Regions from separate parts of the Ornithinibacillus proteolyticus genome, predicted to be linked through region 3. Evidence: predicted binding sites of a transcription regulator. Region 3 holds the regulator's gene; each other region holds the start of a gene.
What was found. The regulator LexA, encoded in region 3, represses DNA repair genes until DNA is damaged. The targets are predictions, from matches to a motif close to CGAACATATGTTCG.
Positions count from the first base shown of each region.

Region 1: AAIB49_RS01725 (DNA polymerase IV) is a predicted target of LexA. The motif match lies at 1,617-1,630, and genes of this name have one in related genera.
Region 2: AAIB49_RS03815 (DNA polymerase IV) is a predicted target of LexA. The motif match lies at 1,322-1,335, and genes of this name have one in related genera.

Region 1 is NZ_JBCPXV010000002.1:54,545-57,834, forward strand. It holds gene AAIB49_RS01715 (acyl-CoA carboxylase subunit beta) at 1-350, shown strand, start outside; gene AAIB49_RS01720 (M20/M25/M40 family metallo-hydrolase) at 369-1,487, shown strand; gene AAIB49_RS01725 (DNA polymerase IV) at 1,648-2,883, shown strand; gene AAIB49_RS01730 (iron chaperone) at 2,944-3,290, shown strand, end outside.
Region 2 is NZ_JBCPXV010000004.1:96,640-99,929, forward strand. It holds gene AAIB49_RS03815 (DNA polymerase IV) at 47-1,297, opposite strand; gene AAIB49_RS03820 (YuzC family spore coat inner layer protein) at 1,460-1,825, shown strand; gene AAIB49_RS03825 (amidohydrolase) at 2,456-3,290, opposite strand, start outside.
Region 3 is NZ_JBCPXV010000001.1:55,514-58,803, reverse strand. It holds gene glnA (type I glutamate--ammonia ligase) at 1-1,100, shown strand, start outside; gene lexA (transcriptional repressor LexA) at 1,242-1,865, opposite strand; gene AAIB49_RS00315 (YneB family resolvase-like protein) at 2,137-2,796, shown strand; gene AAIB49_RS00310 (DUF896 domain-containing protein) at 2,882-3,118, shown strand; gene tkt (transketolase) at 3,219-3,290, shown strand, end outside.

The DNA.
Region 1 (3,290 bases), on a different contig from region 3:
GAAAAGCTTACGGTGGTGCCTATGTAGCATTGAATAGTAAATCAATTGGTGCAGATTTAGTTTATGCATGGCCAAATGCAGAAATTGCAGTTATGGGACCAGAAGGTGCAGCAAATATTATCTTTGCTAAAGAGATTGCGGCAAGTACAGACCCTGAAAAAACACGTCAAGAAAAGATTAATACATATCGAGAAAAGTTCGCAAATCCATATATTGCGGCAAAGCTAGGCATGGTCGATGATGTTATCGACCCTAGGGAAACTCGGATAAAGCTTATTCAAGGGTTAGAAATGTTACAATATAAAAAAGAGGATCGCCCAAGCAAAAAACATGGGAATATCCCTCTTTAATTTTAGGAGGTTAACAACATGGTCAATAAGGACAGATTAGTTAGTGAATTTATGGAGCTAGTTCAAGTAGATTCAGAGACAGGCTTTGAAGCTGACATTGCAGAGGTTTTGAAAAAGAAGTTTAGTGAACTAGGTTTGGAAGTACTAGAAGACGAGGCAAAAGAAAAAACAGGTCATGGTGCGAATAACCTTATTTGTACATTAAAAGGGAATAAGGATGGTGTTGACCCGATTTATTTCACTTCCCATATGGATACCGTAGTACCGGGTAAAGGTATTAAACCATCTATTCAAGATGGATATATTGTATCAGACGGTACAACGATTCTTGGTTCAGACGATAAAGCAGGGCTTAGTGCTATGCTTGAAGCAATTCGTGTACTAAAAGAGAACAATATCCAACATGGTGATGTACAATTTGTGATTACAGTGGGAGAGGAGTCTGGGTTGGTTGGTGCCAAAGCACTAGATCCATCCATGATTCATGCAAAGTTTGGATATGCGTTAGATAGTAATGGAAAAGTTGGGGATATTATCGTTGCTGCGCCAACACAAGCAAAAATCAATACCATTATTAAAGGCAAAACAGCCCATGCTGGTGTTGCACCGGAAAAAGGAGTTTCTGCTATTACCATTGCTGCTAAAGCTATTGCTAAAATGCCATTAGGAAGAATTGATGAAGAAACGACAGCAAACATTGGTCGATTTGAAGGCGGAAAGCAAACAAACATCGTAGTGGATCATGTGGAAATCCTAGCAGAAGCTCGTTCCCTAGTGCCGGAAAAAATGGAAGCTCAAGTGAAGGCCATGAAGGAAGCTTATGAAACAACCGCTAAAGAAATGGGCGGAGAAGCAATTGTGGATATTAAGGTAATGTATCCCGGATTCAAACAACAGGCTGGAGATGAAGTTGTTGAAGTTGCTAGAAAGGCAGCCGCATCGATTGGTAGAGAAAGTCAGCTACTGAAGAGCGGTGGTGGAAGTGATGCGAACGTTATTGCAGGATTTGGTATCCCGACTGTCAATTTAGCAGTAGGATATGAAGAAATTCATACGACAAATGAGCGTATACCAGTTGAGGAATTAGTAAAAGTAACGGAATTAGTAGCTGCAATCATTGAAGAAGTTGCTAATTAATTCATTTTATATTTTTCCATGAACATTAAAGATACCTTTATTGGCATCTTTAATGTTTTTTCTTTAAATCCAATTAACCCTTTCTACTAGTATAAAGGGCTTTTTTGTTTTTGTGATATAATAAAAGTAGAAACAACCGTTCGGAAAGGTGTAAAGAGATATGAAAGCGAATAAGGTACGGATTATTTTTCATTTGGACATGAATAGCTTTTATGCTTCGGTGGAGACGGCCTATCATCCAGCATATAAAGGAAAACCATTAGCGGTAGCTGGAAATCCAGAGGAGCGAAAAGGGATTATTATTACAAGCAATTATGAAGCTAGGGCTAAAGGGGTTAAGACAACGATGCCAATTTGGCAAGCAAGAAAATTATGCCCGGAATTAATTATCCTCCGCCCTAATTTTGAACGGTATCGCTACGCCTCAAGTGAAATATTTAAAATACTAAATTCTATAACGCCTTTTGTAGAACCCGTATCAATTGATGAAGGGTATATGGATGTAACGGACGCCACATCACCTTCTAATACGCTACAATTAGCTGAGGAATTACAGCACAAAATAAAAAGAGAGCTCGATCTGCCATGTAGTATTGGTATTGCTCCGAATAAATTCTTAGCAAAAATGGCATCGGATATGAAGAAGCCAATGGGAATTACAATCCTAAGAAAACGAGATATTCCTATGAAGCTGTGGCCATTACCAGTCGGTGAAATGTATGGAGTAGGGAAAAAGACAGCGGAAAAATTAAACACAATGGATATTCATACCATTGGTGACTTGGCTGAAGCGGATGTTTATCAATTGAAACAGTTATTGGGTATTAATGGTGAACGGTTAAAGAATCGTGCGAATGGTATTGACTTGAGGCCAGTCGATCCGGATGCAGTAAATGAATTTAAAAGTATTGGTAGCTCCGAGACATTGCCGGTGGATACAACCGATGCTAACGAAATCCGAAGCTTACTAACGGCACTGGCCCAAAATGTAGAGAGTAGAATGAAACGGAAGCATGCAGCAGGTCGATCTGTCCAGTTAACCATTCGTTATCATGATCGAAGTACTATTACTAGAAGTAAAAAGCTTCCGAATTATATTGAAAAGAAGGAGGATATTTTAAAGGTAGCTTTTGAACTTTTTGACCTTCATTGGAATTTAGAACCAATTCGCTTACTTGGCGTAACCGTTCAGGATATAGAAGAAAAACAAAATATTGCTCAACAATTGGATTTGTTTACGTATAAGAAGGATGCTGAAAAAGAAAAGCTGTACGATGCTATTGATAAATTAACACAAAAGTTTGGTAAAAACCCCTTCGTTGAGGTGAAGGAGGAAGTGAATCAACAACCTAAAACTAGCTTTCAAAAAGACTTTCTGGATGATTTTAGAAAGTAAACGTTATACGGCATGTATATGAATAGCTTGTTAAATAAGAGTAGATGGAGGAAAAATAAGATGGAAATTTTTAATGAATGTTTAAGCCGCATCGATAATTTAGAACATCGAGCAAGAATGGAGGAAGTTTTGAATTGGGTGATCAAGACATTTCCCAATTTAATGCCAGTAGTGAAGTGGAATCAACCTATGTTTACTGATCATGGCACCTATATTATTGGTTTTAGTGCGGCTAAACACCATCTAGCAGTTGCACCGGAAAGAGCAGGGATGATTCACTTTGCAAATGAAATAGAGGAGGCAGGCTTAGAGCATACGAAGGAACTGGTACGCTTCAAGTGGGATAATCCGTTTGACTATGTTTTACTTGAGAAAATGATTACATTTAATATATTGGATAAAGCCGA
Region 2 (3,290 bases), on a different contig from region 3:
AACTAACGCATTTGCTCGGGAAAGAGCAAATGCGTTAGTTTTCCTGTTAAGCGTAATGACCACCAATTTTTTTACTACGGTCTAGTGTAACTCCAGCATCGGTAAAGCTACTAGCTCGGAGGAGGGCAGTTGTACCATGTTTTTCACGAATAGCATCCATGACATAGCCAATATCATTTTTTTTGGAGCGATTCTCAAATAAATCTAGTTGTGTTTCGGCTTTATCATATAAGTTATCTAACGTGACATAAACATGGCGAATTGTACTATGACCGTCATAAAATTCCTTGAAAAGCAGCATACAAATATGGTACATATCCATCGTGATATTAGTCGGAATAGGGATAGACCTAGAGCGTGAGAAACCACCGCCGGTTTCCTTAGAATAGGCTATTCCAAGATGAATAGTTTTACCGACTTTGCCAGCCGTTCTGGTTCTACGACAAACCTCTTCACAAAGATCTAAAATACAAACCGCAACTTCATCTTTCGTATAATCTCGTAAAAGAGCAATCCCGTGACCAAAGCCTTTTTGCTCGTGCTTAACAAAATCCCCAAATACTGGACTTAAATCAATCCCCCATGCATGCCAATAAAGCTGTTCTCCCATTACACCAAACCGCTTTTTAATACGATTCAAGTCAAATTTTGCAAGCTGTCCAAGGGTGACAATCCCCATACGATTGAGGTTGCGCTTCATTCTACTCCCAATTCCCCATATTTTTTCCACAGGATGTGGCCAAAGCTTTTCCTCTACATCCTCATACCGGCATTCTACTATACCGACTTTTTTAGCGTGTAAATCCATGACAACCTTCGCTAAAAATTTATTATCGCCAATTCCAATGGAGCACGTAATGCCAAAACTATCGAGAATGTCTTGTTTAATTTGATTGGCAATCTCCCATGGATTCCCAAATAGCTTCTCTAATCCATCAAGTGTTACCCATACCTCATCGACAGAGTATTGATGGATGGCCTCTTTTGGAGCGTATTGGTTTATTAGCCTAGTGATTTCCACCGAAACTTGAAGATAATCAGCCATATGTGCTGGAACAATATGAATAGCAGGGTCATTCGGTAATTCAAAAAAACGACTCACATTGCTAATTCCGTATTTTGCTTTGAGAGCAGGTGAAGCGGCAAGTACAATACTTCCGGATCTATTTGGATCCCCAACAACAGCAAGCATTGTGGTCATTGGGTCAAGTTTTAATTTAACAGCTTCCACACTAGCATAGAACGATCGCATATCAATACATAGTACATTGTGACGTGGAAAAGTAGAATAATCTATTTGCATTACATTTCACCACCAATAAGAACGTTTGTTCTTATTATATGCTGCTGGAAATAGATTATCAATGGAAAAAAATTCATAATCCAAACGTGGGCTAGACAATTTCCTTATTTTCTTCTTCAGCATATAGTGTTATATAGGAATTGAGGAGGGGATAGCTTGTATTATTGGTATCCAGTTTATTATTATCTACCACATTCTTATCTATTTAGGAATTATTATCGCCAGTTTCCTGAAGTGGACCCTGGTTTATTATATGATTCTGCAAATGAAACAAAGAAATTAATGAAAGAAGTAAGTATGGTTTTGGATCGCTTTGCATCATCAAAGGAGTTTGATGAGCAGGTTATGACTGCTGCACAAGAATCCAATGTAGAGGAAGTTAGACGGTTAATCCAAAGTATTGGAATCACTGCGGATGTAGATATTCAAGTAAATCCAGACGGTTTGCGATTAGATTTTGTATCCATGATTAATGATACAAAGTGCTGTAGATTAACGGTAGCATTGAGATGGAATGAATAAAATTAATAAATGAGGCCAGGAGCATATGCAGACCATGCATATCTACTGCATCGGAAATATGCGATGCAACTTTGCGTGAAAAATAAGGATGCCCGCGCGAAATGGAGAAAGAGTCGCGCGAGAAATAAGTCCCCGCGCGGCCGGAGTAAGTTTCGCGCGAGAAAGGTGAAAAATCGCGCGACAATAGAAAGAAATCGCGCGACCCGGAAGGAAAATCGCGCGACAATAAGAAGAAATCGCGCGACAGAAGCAACCTCGCGCGAAAAATAAGGATGCCCGCGCGAAAAAGAGAAAGAGTCGCGCGAAAAAGAAGTGCTCGCGCGGCCGGAGTAAGTTTCGCGCGAGAAAGGTGAAAAATCGCGCGGCAATAGAAAGAAATCGCGCGACAATAAGAAGAAATCGCGCGACAGAAGGAATCTCGCGCGAAAAATAAGGATGCCCGCGCGAAATGGAGGAAAAGTCGCGCGAAAAATAAGTTCCCGCGCGGCCGAAGTAAGTTTCGCGCAAAGGTAAAACCCCGCGCGACAGATAGTAATGTCCTCTAAGTACCTGGAACGTCTAGAGGATTGGTATATTTCCTATCTAGTGTTGATACGTTTGGGTCTTTAGCCTCATCTATTAAAACTGAAGTTATTTTTCGTATTTGATTTCTCCACCAATAATCGTCATTTCAATTTCAGTATTTAATAATTCATCAGGATTTTCCATTTCGAACGGATTATTAGAAAGAACCGTCATATCCGCAAGTTTTCCTCTAGAAATAGTTCCTTTTAATATTTCCTCACTTGTTGCATAAGCTGTAAATTCGGTAAATAACCGAAAGGCATCAATCATAGATAGCTTTTCTTTAGCATTCCATCCATCATGTGTTTCACCTGGTAATTTTCGCGTAACGGCAGCGTGAATACCGAGTAATGGGTCAACTGGTTCAACTGGAGAGTCTGAGCCACCAGCACAAATAACACCATGATCCATCAATGTCTTCCATGCATAGGATGTTTCGGAACGGCTCTTACCAAGTCTTTCTATAACCCATGGAAAGTCACTAGCTACAAATCTAGGCTGAATATCAGCAATGCGGCTTGGATGTATTAAACGATTAATTAATTCTTGATTAAGCACTTGTACGTGAATAAGTCTGTCGCGATGACTAACGGTAGGAAATTGATCTAAGACATCTAGAACATTTACCAATGCTTGATCACCAATCGTATGTACGGCAATAGGCATCGATAATTCACGCGACCTCCTAACAATATCGGTTAGGGCTTCTTGATCAAGCATTGCCTCTCCATAATGACCTGGGGCATCATGGTAAGGTTCAGATAGTAGTGCTGTTCTTCGTCCAAAGGCCCCATCAGCAAATATTTTAACTGCACCAATTTGCAGTGTTTCATTTCCATAACCAGTATATATACCAGAGGCCTTCAAATCATCAAGAAAGTCATGATTAATTAAAAGGTTC
Region 3 (3,290 bases):
TATTCCCTTGGACGTCAGAAAAGGGAAAAGTTGCCCGTTTTATTTGTGATATTTATCGTCCTGATGGTACACCATTTGAAGGGTGCCCACGTTATAACTTAAAACGTAATTTAAAGAAAATGGAAGAGCTTGGCTTTGATGCCTTTAATATTGGAACTGAACCAGAATTTTTCCTATTTAAATTAGATGAAAAGGGAGATCCTTCTTTAGAATTAAACGACCATGGTGGATATTTTGATTTAGCACCGACTGATTTAGGGGAAAATTGCCGTCGTGATATCGTATTGGAATTAGAAGAAATGGGCTTTGAGATTGAAGCATCTCACCATGAGGTTGCTCCTGGACAACATGAAATTGACTTTAAATACTCTGATGCATTAAAACATGCGGATGATATTCAAACGTTTAAGCTAGTTGTTAAGACAATTGCTAGAAAACATAATCTTCATGCAACGTTTATGCCTAAGCCATTATTTGGAGTAAACGGTTCTGGAATGCATACGAACATGTCTCTATTTAAAGGTGGAGAAAATGCATTCTACAATCCAAGTGGAGATTTAGAATTAAGTGAAACTGCTTATCAATTTATTGCAGGTATTGTGAAGCATGCGACTGGATTTACAGCAGTAACTAATCCAACAGTTAACTCCTATAAGCGTTTAGTACCTGGCTATGAGGCACCAAGCTATGTAGCATGGTCTGCAGCAAACAGAAGCTGTCTAATGCGTATTCCAAACTCTCGTGGTTTAAGTACACGTGTTGAGGCAAGAAGTGTTGACCCAGCAGCTAATCCATATATGGCATTATCTGTTTTATTAGCAGCGGGACTTGATGGAATCCGTAACAATATGACACCACCACCTGCAGTTGATCGTAACATTTATGTTATGACAAAAGAAGAGCGTGATGAAGTTGGAATTAAAGATTTACCATCATCACTAATTGATGCATTACAAGAACTTAAAAATGATGAAGTTATTGTAGAAGCACTAGGCGAGCATCTATTTGAACATTATATCGAAGCGAAAGAGATTGAATGGGATATGTTTAGAACAAGCGTACATCCATGGGAAAGAGATCAATATTTAACTAACTACTAATAGAAAAAAACCGGTGAGTATAGGAGAATCCTCCTTGCTCACCGGTTTTTTGATAGAAATTATATTAGCTCTGCGATTATTATAAACGCATTTGCCAAGAGATGGGCAAATGCGTGTTAGTTTGTTTATTTCGATATATCGTTAATGAATATGACGATAAAGTCCAACTACTTTACCAAGAATCGATACATTCTTATAGATTAATGGCTCCATTGTTGCGTTTTCAGGCTGTAAGCGAATATAATCTTTTTCTTTAAAGAATCGCTTTACGGTTGCTTCATCATCTTCCGTCATTGCTACAACAATATCTCCATTTTGGGCCGTACTCTGTTGTTTCACTATTACCATATCACCGTCTAAAATACCGGCCTCAATCATACTTTCACCATCAATTACTAGGACAAATAGATTTTCATCCGGACCTGCAGTTGAGCTAGGGACTGGCACAAATTCTTCAATATTTTCGACAGCAGTAATAGGTATACCTGCCGTTACTTTACCAATAACGGGTGCATAGCGAGCTTCTTCCCTCGGGATATTACTTTCTTCATCCAAATCTAGTATTTCTATTGCTCGAGGTTTAGTAGGGTCCCGGCGAATAAAACCTTTGCTTTCTAATCTAGAGAGGTGCCCGTGAACAGTTGAGCTTGAGGCAAGGCCCACTGCTTCAGCAATTTCTCTAACAGATGGTGGATAACCTTTTAATCTGACTTGTTCTTTTATGTATTCCAGTATAGCTTGTTGTCTAGTTGATAATTTTGTCATCTATTAAACACCTCGCACATATTATTTATTAATGCTAGTTTACCATCGTATAGCATAGAATGCAAACATTCGTTCGAAAAAGTCGTTGACAAGATCGTATGTTCTGTTATAATAAAAATACGAACAAAGGTTCTTGTGATATAATGGAGAAGGGATGATGGAAAATGTTTGGTAGAGTAAACAAGACAGATTTATTTTATATTGTTGCTTTTGCTGTAACATTAGGTTTCTTATACGTATCATTAATTAGTGCATAATAGGAGTTAATAAATTGAATGTTATTATATACTGCAGAGTAAGTACAGATAAAAAAGTTCAGGAAACATCTTTAGCTAGACAAAAGGAAGAATTATACCAATTGGCTAATCGGTATCAATTCCATGTTGTAAAATGTATAGAGGAGCAAGCGAGTGGATATGAAGTAGAACGTGATGGCGTATTTGAAATGCTTGAAGCGTTTGAACGTGGACAAGCAGATGCTCTCCTTATTCAAGATGAAACAAGATTAGGTCGGGGAAATACAAAAATAGCATTGTTTCATCAATTAGCGAAGTTGAATATTTCCATCTACACTGCGATACACGATGGAAAGCTTGAATTATCCGAATCAGATTCCATGGTATTACAGATTGTTGGAATAGTGGAGGAATACCAACGTAAAATTCACAATGTAAAAATAAAGCGAGGTATGAAAAAAGCAATAGAGAATGGTTATAATCCAGCTAAGAATCTGGCAAATCAGCATTTAGCTCCAGGTAGAGAGAGAAAGGAAGTACCAATCGAGGAAATCATTCGATTGCGAAATAATGGTCTTACCTTCAGTGAAATTGCAAAGACGTTAACTGGATTGGGATATTCTATCTCAAAGGCAACTGTTCATAGAAGGTACCAAGAATATCAAATAATTGATTCAGATAAGTTGAACAGGTAATATTAAAAAGCAAGAACATGTCGTGTTCTTGCTTTTTACTATTAATAATGCTAAATAAGATAGAGTTATTCTAGGAGGCTATGAGATGATTTCAAAAGAAAAATTAGTTCGTATTAATGCACTGGCTAAAAAGGCAAAGACTGCAGAAGGACTGACAAAGGATGAAGAAAGGGAGAGAAAAAAACTACGAGAAGAGTATTTAGGGAATGTCCGCAACTCTTTTAAGAATCAATTGAAGACCATGACGGTAATCGACCCAGCGGGAAATGACGTGACTCCTAAAAAGTTACGAGACATGCAGGAAAGAAACCAAAAACATTAGACATAGTAATTTCGTAATAAGGAATACTAGTACTTGTTAACTATCTACAATTTACAGAAATAAGTATTACTATTCTTTTTGACCGAAAGGAGTATGACGTATGTCTACCAATATAGAGCAAATGTCCATTAATGCAATTCGCACCCTATCCATTGATGCCATAGAAAAATCT